DNA from 4 places in the Citrobacter sp. MNAZ 1397 genome. Region 1 is predicted to be linked to each of the others. Evidence: predicted binding sites of a transcription regulator. Region 1 holds the regulator's gene; each other region holds the start of a gene.
The links. The regulator CRP, encoded in region 1, controls carbon source genes, mostly activating them, when cyclic AMP is high. The targets are predictions, from matches to a motif close to ATGTGANNNNNNTCACAT.

Region 1 (3,206 bases):
CGTTTTGCGTAACAAACATTACCGTCATCATTATCCAGTAGGGTTTAGGAAGATGCAGCGCACTGCCCATCAGGCTGGCAATACTGAGCATGACGCTAATGCGTGCCGCATTACGCAAGGCGGAAGATTTCAACGAGAGATAACTTTTGAGGGCCGGGATCAGGGGCAAGCGACGCTGCTTCTCTGCCATCAGATCGCGTATATAGAGCGGGCGCTGGGTACGCAGCACACGGGCTATCTGGCTGAAATGCCAGGCGCAAAACTGCCCAACCGGGTTATCCGGGTGCTGGCGGGCAATTTTCTCCAGCGCGCCAATTTGTTTATCCATATTGAAGCGTTTGGGGTAGCGATGATAAAGAATATCATCGGCGATAACCCGTAACCGCGCGGCAACGGTTTGCGCATTCCAGCGGATAACCTCTTCGGCATGGCTGCGTTCTACCAGTTCCTGGACTTCCTGCGGTTGATGCAGACTAACGGCAATGTGTTCCTGTAAGTCCAGAGCGACCTGGAAAACGCGGCGTAACCGCTTGTAGTCGTTGTTATTATTCGCCGCCAGCATATGCAACTGTTGATAACACTGGCTGATCATATCCACCGCCTTTTGCTGACGTGTCAGCAGCGGGGGGAGGGCTTTTTCTGGATCGACATGTTGCGTCAGCAGGCTGTATTTCGCTTCGCAATAGTCCGCCAACTGGCGATACAGCAGGCTCAATGATTCACGTAGCGGTTGCTCCCGCCATAGCCAGAACCAGAAGGCGTTAAACGCGCCGTACCACAGGGTACCGAACCCATAAATCAGCAATGGTTCCCAGACAGGCATATTTCCGGCGAGGCTTAACGTGAAGATAGCGGCGATAAGCGAGGCGGGCAGCAGGCGTCCGTGAAGCGCGCTGATTTCTGCCGTTACGCCCAGGATAAGGGTCAGACCCGTCAAAATGATCGGCAGGGGGAGCGCTTGCGCCAGAAGCAGTTGTACTGCAAGGCTGCTACCCGCAAAAAGCGAACCGCCGATGATCAGACGTTTAAAAAAGCGTTTGTGTGGTGTATCCAGACCCGCAATATTGCAACAGGCGGGAACGAGTGAGAAAAGCAGCCCCTGCTGTAAATGGCCCAGAATGAGTCCGACAGCCACAGGAAGGCATAACACCAGCGTTTGTCGCAGTGCATAGTTGATTTCGGGGTGATAAATCAGCCTGCGCCACATGGGGAAGAGAGACAAAAACGGCGCATCGTTAAGGGCGATGCGCCGCTTGAGAATTAACGTGTACCGTACACGACGATGGTTTTACCGTGCGCGGAGATCAGGTTTTGATCTTCCAGCATTTTCAGGATACGACCAACGGTTTCGCGGGAGCAACCGACGATCTGACCAATTTCCTGACGGGTAATTTTAATTTGCATACCGTCCGGGTGGGTCATTGCATCCGGCTGTTTTGCCAGATTCAGCAGCGTCTGTGCGATACGGCCTGTCACATCAAGGAAGGCGAGGTTACCGACTTTTTCTGAGGTGACCTGCAGACGACGCGCCATCTGGGAAGACAAACGCATCAGGATATCCGGGTTCACCTGAATTAACTGGCGGAATTTTTTGTAGGAGATTTCGGCCACTTCACAAGCGGTTTTGGCGCGTACCCATGCACTACGCTCCTGACCCTCTTCGAACAGACCCAGTTCACCGATAAAATCTCCCTGGTTAAGGTAAGAGAGGATCATCTCTTTACCTTCTTCATCCTTGATTAGCACAGCCACTGAGCCTTTGACGATGTAATACAACGTTTCCGCTTTTTCACCCTGGTGAATCAGCGTGCTCTTCGACGGGTACTTATGAATGTGGCAATGAGACAAGAACCATTCGAGAGTCGGGTCTGTTTGCGGTTTGCCAAGCACCATGCGCGGTTATCCTCTGTTATAAGCTGGCTCCAGACGCTGGATTCACATATCGCGTCCGGGGTTGCAATCTATCTTCCCCATACCTGGGAAGTGGACCGTCAGACATGCCTGCGGCCTGTAATATGTGATGTCCTCTGCATACATGCATAACGTCAATGTATCACTGTAGCATCCCGATTGTTTTAGCATAGCTTTTGTCGCCTGTCTCCTGGTGTCTCGCTTCAGCTTGACGCAGGTCGCCTTCCGTTGCGCGTTTTCTTATGTACGCGTAATCTGTAAAGAAAATTGTAACTCCGGAGTGAATTAAAAATGCAAGCTCGTGTGAAATGGGTAGAAGGTTTAACGTTCCTTGGCGAGTCTGCGTCCGGGCACCAGATCCTGATGGATGGTAACTCAGGCGACAAAGCCCCCAGCCCGATGGAAATGGTGCTGATGGCGGCGGGGGGATGCAGCGCTATCGATGTTGTCTCTATCTTGCAAAAAGGCCGTCACGATGTGAAAGACTGCGAAGTGAAGCTGACATCGGAGCGCCGCGAGGAGGCTCCGCGTCTGTTTACGCATATCAATTTGCACTTTATCGTGACCGGCAAAGAGCTGAAAGAAGCGGCTGTATCGCGTGCGGTGGATCTCTCTGCTGAGAAATATTGCTCCGTGGCATTAATGCTGGAGAAGGCGGTGAAAATCACGCACTCGTATGAAGTGATTGAGGCCTGAGAACGCAGGCCGGATAAGCGAAGCGCATCAGGCGTTTTCCCCGGTGGCGCTGCGTGCCGGGATACCCTGGCGGGAGCCGATGTTGCGTCCCGCCGGAAGGCTATTGAATCTTCTTCCCTTCCATCAGCCGCTGTACCAGCGGCGTCATGATAAGCTCCATCGCCAGCCCCATTTTTCCGCCCGGCACCACCAGCGTGTTCATGTGCGAAATGAATGACCCCTGGAGCATTGCCAGCAACCAGGGATAGTCGATCCCTTCCAGATTACGAAAATGAATAACCACCAGGCTTTCATCCAGCGAGGGGATCACTTTAGCGGCGAACGGGTTGGAGGTATCTACCGTCGGCACACGCTGGAAGTTGATATGGGTGCGGGAAAACTGGGGAGTAAGGAAGTTGATATAATCTTCCATCGAACGCACCACTGAATCCATTACCGCCTCACGGGAATGGCCGCGCTCACTGGTATCACGCACCAGCTTTTGAATCCACTCAAGGTTAACGATCGGAACCACGCCCACCAGCAGATCGACATGGCGGGCGACATCATGCTGTGGCGTCACCACGCCGCCGTGTAACCCTTCATAAAAAAGCACATCT
Region 2 (3,206 bases), on a different contig from region 1:
TCAGTTTGTCCGACACGTGTCTTTTTCTCAGGCGTCAAAACGTATACTGTATAACCACATAGTTGATACATCAACCAGGAGTTCTGGATAAATTATGACGACCGCAGAGATTTCAGACGAAGAGTGGATGGCATGGCGCAGCTATCGTCGGCTTGCAGAAGTGATAACGGGGCGTATTGTCAGGGACATTAATGATGCTACCGGTCTGTCCGGTCCGGATTTCATGATCCTTATGGCACTCAGTAAAAATCCACATGGCGCACTTCTTCAGCGTGATCTGCTGGAGTACCTCGAGTGGGACAAGTCCCGGCTTTCACACCAGCTCTCACGCATGGCCTCCCGAGAACTTGTACAGAGAAGCCGCACTCACTTCGCAGGTATTTCGGTAAGTATTACGCAAGCTGGATGTCAGCTACTCGCCAAAGCACGGCCAGTGCATACGGAAAGTGTGCGGCGGAATTTTCTCGATAAGCTGACGCCAGAAGACGTTCATGCGCTGATCGCCATCACCGGGCGGTTGCGGCAGTCTGACAGTGGTGTTATCGAGTAATCCGCTGGCGACCAGCACAGGGGAGAGAATGGCGCCCGTATCTATCCACGTGAATCACCTCTCCCCCGCTTCACGCCGACCGCATTTGACGAACCCATCGCGCAGTAGCACGGTTAAACGGGATGCAACAAAAAGCGACGGGCTTTGGTATGGCGTCAGTAGCCAAACGTGAGTTACTTCCACAGCTTATGTGCTATTTCCTGCAATTGCCGGGCGATATCCTGCAGGTTAATCTCCTGTTCCTGTACACCCCCGGTGGAGTGACGGACGATAAGCTTCGCCGGTAACACTGACGAACTGCGCGCCGAATCACCGTGGCCGCTATCGAGCAGGCGGCGCACCGCTTCCTTTCCCTGCAAATCGAGATCCAGCGAAACGGTGGTCAATGCCGGATGGAAGAACGAACTTTCATAGGTCCCGTCATAACCCACGACCGATTTCTCACCCGGAATAGCGACCTGGTGTTGATGAAATGCGCTGAGTACGCCGAGCGCCATCTGGTCGTTCCCCACCAGCACGGCGGTGAAATTCGGTGTTTCACGTAACATCTGCAACGCGCCCGCATAACCGCTCTGCGCATCCCAGGTACCATGAAAAATGGTCACCGGTTTCAGTCCATAACTGTTAAGCGTATCTAGCCAGCTTTTCAGCCGCAGGTTGGCTGACACGGAGGTTTCCGGCCCGGCCAGCAGCGCAATCTCCCGGTGGCCCAGGTCATAGAGATGTTTGACGCTGGCACGGGTGCCGTCTGCCGGGTTAAACGAAACGTTAAACACGGAACTGTAGGGATCGACATCGAGGAACAAGCAGACAATGTCATCGTTGTCAGAAGCGATGCGTTGCGCCTCTTCGGTTTCCAGCGGCACGTTGATAATGACTTTATCCACCAGTTGCGACTTGAGTTCGTTGATGGCGAATTGAATATCTTGATTGACGTTCTCATCGATCATTGAAATCAACACCTGGTAGCCATCCAGATTGGCGTAGCGTTTCACCGCCGCCGCCACCTGTGAAGGAGCATGGAGCGCCAGAGAGGTGGTCACCAGGCCGATGGTCTGGCTTTGCTTACCGACTAGCTGCTGCGCCAGCCGGTTCGGTACATAACGCAATAACTCTATGGATTTCTCCACTTTTAAACGCGTGGTTTCGGATACATTGGCAGATTTGTTGAGTACCCTGGACACGGTCTGGTAGGAGACACCCGCATGACGGGCTACGTCTTCCAGCGTTGCACTTTTAGACTTCATGGTCCGGTTCCTTATGTTGTTATACGCCAAGTGTAACAGGGGCGACCTGAAAAAACGCTCGTCACGCATCCCTCCGCGTCATTTTAACAAAATAAGTATGACGCTCACAACCGCCAACATTGTGAACAGATTCGCTATCTGTAACAAAATACGCTGATTTATTTGCAGTTAATCACATATTCACAATCGTTAGTTTGCCAGTTTTTACATTTAGGCATTTTATGACACTGCTTATGTGAACGTAATACAAAACAATAAGAGGAATGATATGAACACTACGCTACGCACTCTCTCTCTTGCGTTAGCCACTGCGCTGACTTCAACTTCTTTGCTGGCTGCGACATCTGTCCCTATCGACTTTCACGGTTACCTGCGCGGCGGCGTAGGCGTGTCCGGCGATGGCGGACAGGTTGAGTGGCAAAAGAACAAACTGGGTCGTCTGGGTAACGAAACCGATACCTACGGTGAGCTGGAACTGGGTTCCGAAGTCTATAAAAAAGATGACGTGAGTTTTTACCTCGACAGTATGGTCAGCATGGTTTCTGACGGTTCTAACGACAACGAAACCACCATTGGCGACGACGCACAGTTCGGCTTACGCCAGTTGAACCTGCAAATTAAAGGGCTTATTCCCAACGATCCCAATGCGGTTATCTGGGGCGGTAAGCGTTACTACCAGCGCCACGATCTGCATATCATTGATACCAAATACTGGAATATCTCCGGTTCCGGCGCCGGGGTCGAAAACTATACCGTCGGGCCAGGTGCAGTCTCGGTGGCCTGGATCCGCGGTGACGCCAATGATGTTGATTACCGCGTCGATAATGACAATGACGTCAACATCAACTATATCGACGTTCGCTACGCGGGATGGAAGCCGTGGTCAGGCGCCTGGACAGAGTTCGGCATTGACTACGCGATGCCAAATCCGACCAAAAAACAGAAAGATTACGGCGGATTATACGAAGCGGATGACGGTGTCATGGTGACCGGCGAAATCAGTCAGGATATGTTTGGCGGCTACAACAAACTGGTGCTGCAATATGCCAACAAAGGGCTGGCGCAGAACATGGTATCGCAGGGCGGCGGCTGGTATGACATGTGGCATTATGTGAACGACGCCAGCGGTTATCGCGTGATCAACACCGGGCTCATTCCAATTACCAGCAAATTCTCGCTCAACCACGTGCTGACCTACGGATCTGCTAATGATATTACGGAATATACCGATAAAACCCGCCTGGTTTCACTGGTCGGTCGCGCGCAGTATCAGATGACCAACTATGTTCGCCTGATCGGTGAAGTCGGTGGTTTCTATCAGAAAGACGACTATAAAAACGGCACCCATTACAAACAGAGCGGCGAAAAATACACCTTCGCGGTGGGTCTGGCAGATGGCCCGGAATTTA
Region 3 (3,206 bases), on a different contig from region 1:
CCATTATTCAATCAGTTACGCGCCTTGCTTTCAACGACTCTCGTCACAGATGTTTTTCTCATTACTCCAGTAAATTTTATCATTACACGCTTTATTTTGCGGCAGGCCTGTGCTTTTGCCACAAAAAAGCCCGCTTGCAGCGGGCCTTGAAGGAAAAGTACGATTAGAACTGGTAAACGATACCCATCAGGAATTTATCGTCTTTATCAGTGCCTGTTGATTTCACATAGTGTGTGTCGTTCAGCAGATTAAACTGATAGGCCGCATAAACGTTCATGTTTTTGTTGAAGTAATACCAGGTGCCAAGCTCGATGTAGTTTACGCGAGCGGCATCACCACCTTTGAAACTACCACGACGGCTCAGGTCTTCGCCTTTAGAGTAGACGTAACCCAGAGACGGGCGCAGGCCAAAGTCGAACTGGTATTGTACAACGGCTTCGAAGTTGTGCGTTTTATTGGCAAACTGACTATCGTTTTCTACCGTCATATTGCGGGTTTCACCGTACATCATGGCAGCATAAACATTGTTTGCATCGTATTTTGCCGCGATGGACCAGACTTCGGCGTTATCGCCTTTGCGGTCGGCGGACTGTTCATCGGTACGGTCAGATTTGCCGTAGGTTGCAGCAAAGCCAAAGCCGTCGAATTCATAAGAGGCGGACATGCTGTAGCCGTCGCCATTCTGTTTCTTAACATCGCGGTTGCTGTTTTTGCCTTGATATTGCAGCGCCAGGTTCAGCCCATCCACTTCACCAAAGAAGTCGGTGACGCGGTAAGTGGCGACACCGTTGGTACGACCGGTCATAAAGTTATCGGAAGCAGCCCAGGAATCGCCACCCCAGCCGACCAGCATATCGGTGTATGCCGCAACGTCATAGGCCACGCCGTAGTTACGCCCATAATCAAATGAACCGTAGTTGCCGAATTTCAGGCCCGCGAAGGCCAGACGCGTTTTTGACTCCTGGCCGCCTTCTGGTTTGCTGGCGTCCATGTTGTATTCAAACTGACCGAAACCGGTCAGCTCGCTGTGGATCTGGGTTTCGCCTTTAACGCCGATACGCGCGTAAGAGGAATCTTCGTTTTCGCTGTTGTGGTTATCGGTATTGGTCCAGCCACGCTCGCCGACCATTTTTCCGTAGAAATCGACTTTATTACCATTCTTATTATAAATTTCTGCCGCATTTGCTGCACCCGCAGCTAATAATGCGGGCACTAAGATTGCCAGTACTTTTCTTTTCATAATCTATTCCCTTGAGATCATAATTTATATGAATAATTGCAATTTCATCCGAAATTACAAACTGAATACTATTCTATTAAGTTCATTAATTTTTACGTCAAAAATGTAAGTAAATTATTTAAAATATTGCAAAATGTTTCTATTTGGGATGGTATTTAGATTATGAATTTTAAAATAGTAAAGCATTTAGTTAGTTGATTTTATTGTATTTTTATTGTGTATGATTCTCTTGGGTATATAGTTTTAACGCATTTTATTTGATGTGCTTATCTTTGAGTGGTTTATATTTTCGTGGCGAACATAAAAGGTGAAAAAAAGCCTGAGAGATCCCCAGGCGAAATAGTGCGGAAAAGAATGATGAATAACTCAGAAGTAACTCAATACTGATAGTCGTGAAATAGTGCCACAGAATCTAAGATAAATATACCGTCAATTTATATGACTCTTTTCTATATATGAAACAGGCTAAATGCATCTTAATTATTTTCAGGTTGAATGATTGCGGTGAAAAACAACGCAAAAAAGGTCAGTTGCGCAAGATCAATTTATGCTCTTTTTGTTGAGTCTGACTGGATAAACACTTTTGAAAAACCCCGAAGACCAGTGTATTGTGATGTACATCACATTTATAGTGAAATTATATAGTGTTGTTGCAGTGATGATGAAGAGCGCCAGGAAAGATGAGGATCCAGAAAAAAAGATACGCGGCCCCGGGGGGAAATTGGCCCTATGGGCTTTCTGGTTGTTTTGCCTGCATTTTATCTGGAGCCTTGCGCAGATTGTCTGGACTGCCAATCGTACCGCTGCAATACCGGCGGGGATGTTGTTCGATACTGAACCGGGCCAATGGATACTGGCATTACTCAGTCTCCTGACTTTCGGCACAGTAGGGCTCATATTGGGTGGGATTGCATGGTATACCCGCCCTCGTGGGACGAACGCATAAGCAATGAAATAAAATGATGCTATGGTTACGGTTTTCCCTGGATGGAGTAACCATGACATTAACTGACTGGCAGCAGTGTTTCGACACATGGGTCGGACAACATTATAGCCAGACGGATGCCGCCCACGATGTCGCCCATTTTCGCCGGGTCTGGCGTACCGCGCAGCATCTTATGGAGGGGCAGGAAGTAGACGCGCTGGTGATTCTGACGGCCTGTTATTTTCACGATATCGTCAGCCTGGCAAAAAATGATCCACGGCGGTCCTTAGCCTCGCGTATGGCGGCGGAAAAAACGGTAGCTATTCTGCGCGCGGATTTTCAGCATTTCCCGGAAGAACGCTACCCTGCGGTGCGTCACGCTATTGAGGCGCACAGCTACAGCGCCGGGATCGCGCCACAAACGCCGGAGGCGAAAATTGTTCAGGATGCCGACAGACTTGAAGCGCTAGGCGCCATTGGGCTGGCACGCGTTTTTGCGGTTGCCGGTTCGCTGGGTGTCGCCTTATTTGATAGTCGCGATCCCTTTGCCGACGGGCGTGAACTCAACGATAAACGTTATGCGCTTGACCATTTTCGCACCAAGCTGCTGACGCTGCCCGCCACCATGCAGACGGAAAAGGGGAGAGCGCTGGCGCAGCATAATGCCGATTATCTGGTGCAGTTTATGGCAAAAATCAGCGCTGAATTACAGGGTGATTACCACGGGCTGGATAACGAAGTCTTGCATCGTTTTGGTCATCATAAACCAGGTCGGTAAAACGAGGGGGAGCACATGGCAGATGTCCACGATAAAGCGACGCGCAGCAAAAACATGCGTGCCATTGCCACCCGTGACACGGCAATCGAAAAACGGCTTGCTTCGCTGCTGGAGATGCTTGGCCTGACATTCCGTGTCCAGGATGCTGCGTTACCTGGACGCCCTGATTTTGTGCTGGACGAATATCGCGCCGTCATCTTTACCCACGGCTGTTTCTGGCATCACCACGAGTGCTATTTATTTAAAGTGCCCGCGACGCGTAC
Region 4 (3,206 bases), on a different contig from region 1:
AGCCGTACCGAAAGCGTCCATTACAAATACATCGCACAGAGCAGCATATTTTTTGGACAGTGCTTCGTCGTCTTTCTTCTCGCCTTTGTTAAAGCGAACGTTTTCCAGCACAACCAGTTCACCTGCAGCAACTTCAACGCCATCCAGGTAGTCTTTTACCAGACGTACCGGGTTGGACAGTTTGTCTTTCAGGTAATTAACAACCGGCAGCAGAGAGAACTCTTCGTTGTACTCGCCTTCGGTCGGACGACCCAGATGGGAGGTAACCATCACTTTCGCGCCTTGTTTCAGCGCCAGCTCGATGGTCGGCAGAGACGCACGGATACGCGCATCGCTGGTCACTTTGCCATCTTTAACCGGTACGTTCAGATCCGCACGGATGAAAACGCGTTTACCTGCCAAATCCAGATCGGTCATCTTAATTACAGACATGGTGAATCCTCTCAATGATTCATAAAGTTTTGCGAACGCAATGTGCGCCCTACCTGAAACCTTTCGCGGCCATCTCTAACGTCGTGTCGAGCATTCGGTTAGCAAAGCCCCATTCGTTATCGCACCATACCAGGGTTTTAATAAGGTGCGCGCCACTGACCCGTGTTTGCGTACCATCAACAATGGCACTGTGCGGATCGTGGTTAAAATCTGTCGAGACCAACGGTAATTCCGTATAGTCAACTATACCATGAAATGTTCCCAGTGCTGCTTTTTGCAGCAACTCATTGACTTCACACGCTTTAACCGGATTTTTCACCGTCACACTCAGGTCAATGGCCGTCACATTTATGGTCGGTACGCGTACCGCAATCGCCTCAAACCGGTCATGAAATTGCGGGAAAATACGGGTGATACCCGCCGCCAGTTTGGTGTCCACAGGAATAATAGACTGGCTGGCTGCACGCGTACGGCGTAAATCAGGATGATAGGCGTCAATCACCTGCTGATCGTGCATCGCGGAGTGGATCGTGGTGACTGTACCCGATTCAATCCCCCACGCGTCATCAAGCAGCTTAATAATCGGAATAATGCAGTTCGTGGTGCAGGAAGCGTTAGAGACAATACGATCGTCAGGCTTTAAGGCATCCTGATTGACGCCAAAAACGACCGTCGCGTCAAGATCGTTACTACCGGGATGCGAGAACAGCACTTTCTTCGCCCCCGCCGCCAGATGTGCTTCGCCATCGGCGCGGCTGCCAAAAACACCAGTACAATCGAGCACCACATCAACGCCCAGTTCGCGCCATGGCAGGGCTGCGATATCGCGTTGATGAAGAATGCGAATTGCATCATCGCCAACAAACAGTTGCTCGCGTTCCTGATGTACGTCCCACGCGAAACGCCCGTGGCTGGTGTCATATTTCAATAAATGGGCCATGCCTGCCGCATCTGCCAGTTCATTGATTGCCACCACGGTGACTTCCGCCCGACGCCCGGATTCATACAAAGCACGAACCACGTTGCGCCCGATACGACCAAAGCCATTAATCGCTATGCGTACGCTCATAGATCTCCTGCAAGGTTACCCAATTTGAGGTGGCTCACAGAGTAATGCAGCAACCTTTACAGAGGAACCTCGCCTGTCACAAACTGCGTTTGATTGATTAATTGTCGAACATTTAAGCGACTGAAACGCTTCAGCTAGAATAAGCGAAACGCAGAATAAAAGGAATCCATGTCCAGCCCTGGCGACCATTTATCTGACTTGCGTCACATTTTTGCAGGAATAATTCGAGGTAAAAGCAAAACGGTAACCAGGCGGTTACCGTTTTAGTCTTTGCCCCTCTCCCGGCGGGAAAGGAAGGCGTTGAGGGCACCGGTTCGTGCCCGACAACAATTAGAGCAGTGCTTTCGCTTTTGCGACCACATTGTCGACAGTAAAGCCGAACTCTTCAAACAGCAGCTCTGCCGGTGCAGACTCACCGAAGGTGGTCATACCGACGATAGCGCCGTTCAGGCCCACATATTTGAACCAGTAGTCGGCGATACCCGCTTCGATGGCAACACGCGCAGAAACGGCTTTCGGCAGTACGGATTCACGGTAAGCCGCATCCTGCTTGTCAAACGCATCGGTAGACGGCATGGACACCACGCGCGCCTTCACACCTTCGGCAGTCAGTTTTTCCCATGCGGCAACCGCCAGCTCAACTTCTGAACCGGTCGCGATGAAAATCAGCTCAGGCTGGCCGTTGCTGTCTTTCAGCACGTAACCGCCACGGGCCACATTTGCCAGTTGCTCAGCGGTACGCTCCTGCTGTGCCAGGTTCTGACGGGACAGAATCAGCGCAGTCGGGCCGTCGGCGCGCTCAACGCCGTATTTCCACGCTACCGCCGATTCCACCTGGTCACACGGACGCCAGGTGCTCATGTTCGGGGTCACACGCAGAGAAGCCACCTGCTCTACCGGCTGGTGCGTCGGACCATCTTCACCCAGACCGATGGAATCGTGGGTGTAGACCATCACCTGGCGCTGTTTCATCAGGGCCGCCATACGCACCGCGTTACGGGCATATTCCACAAACATCAGGAAGGTGGAGGTGTACGGCAGGAAACCACCGTGCAGGGAGATACCGTTGGCAATTGCGGTCATACCGAACTCGCGCACGCCATAGTGAATGTAGTTACCGGCAGTATCTTCGTTAATCGCTTTCGAACCAGACCAGATAGTCAGGTTAGACGGTGCCAGGTCAGCGGAGCCGCCGAGGAACTCAGGCAGTAACGGACCGAACGCTTCAATCGCATTCTGGGACGCTTTACGGCTGGCGATTTTGGACGGGTTAGCCTGCAGTTTCGCGATGAATTCATTCGCTTTCGCGTCGAAATCAGACGGCAGCTCACCGCTCATACGGCGGGTGAATTCAGCCGCTTCCTGCGGGAAGGCTTTGGCATAAGCCGCGAATTTCTCGTTCCAGGCTGACTCTTTCGCCTGGCCGGCTTCTTTCGCATCCCACCGGGCATAAATTTCAGACGGGATTTCAAACGCCGGGTGTTTCCAGCCCAGCGCTTCGCGGGTCAGCGCGATTTCCGCATCGCCCAGCGGGGCGCCATGGGAATCATGTGTACCCGCTTTGTTCGGCGAACCGAAACCGATGATGGTTTTGCACATCAGCAGGGACGGTTTGTCGGTGACCGCACGCGCTTCTTCTACTGCACGTTTGATGGAGTCCGCATTGTGACCATCAACGCCACGCACCACGTGCCAGCCGTAGGCT

Region 2: the regulator CRP is predicted to act here: its motif matches at 1,958-1,975, upstream of L2097_RS05450 (maltoporin).
Region 3: the regulator CRP is predicted to act here: its motif matches at 1,849-1,866, upstream of drpB (cell division protein DrpB).
Region 4: the regulator CRP is predicted to act here: its motif matches at 1,693-1,710, upstream of epd (erythrose-4-phosphate dehydrogenase).

What each region holds. Positions count from the first base shown of each region.
Region 1 covers NZ_JAKIVH010000003.1:422,789-425,994, forward strand. Annotated here, with positions in the region: gene L2097_RS19170 (YccS/YhfK family putative transporter) at 1-1,207, opposite strand, end outside; gene crp (cAMP-activated global transcriptional regulator CRP) at 1,261-1,893, opposite strand; gene L2097_RS19180 (OsmC family protein) at 2,203-2,607, shown strand; gene L2097_RS19185 (phosphoribulokinase) at 2,708-3,206, opposite strand, start outside.
Region 2 covers NZ_JAKIVH010000001.1:1,183,663-1,186,868, reverse strand. Annotated here, with positions in the region: gene L2097_RS05465 (FAD-dependent oxidoreductase) at 1-16, opposite strand, end outside; gene L2097_RS05460 (MarR family winged helix-turn-helix transcriptional regulator) at 95-550, shown strand; gene L2097_RS05455 (LacI family DNA-binding transcriptional regulator) at 724-1,797, opposite strand; gene L2097_RS05450 (maltoporin) at 2,066-3,206, shown strand, end outside.
Region 3 covers NZ_JAKIVH010000001.1:706,300-709,505, forward strand. Annotated here, with positions in the region: tRNA gene L2097_RS03105 (tRNA-Ser) at 1-3, shown strand, start outside; gene L2097_RS03110 (porin) at 164-1,240, opposite strand; gene drpB (cell division protein DrpB) at 1,902-2,186, shown strand; gene L2097_RS03120 (phosphohydrolase) at 2,239-2,943, shown strand; gene L2097_RS03125 (very short patch repair endonuclease) at 2,959-3,206, shown strand, end outside.
Region 4 covers NZ_JAKIVH010000004.1:48,341-51,546, forward strand. Annotated here, with positions in the region: gene pgk (phosphoglycerate kinase) at 1-432, opposite strand, end outside; gene epd (erythrose-4-phosphate dehydrogenase) at 482-1,501, opposite strand; gene tkt (transketolase) at 1,832-3,206, opposite strand, start outside.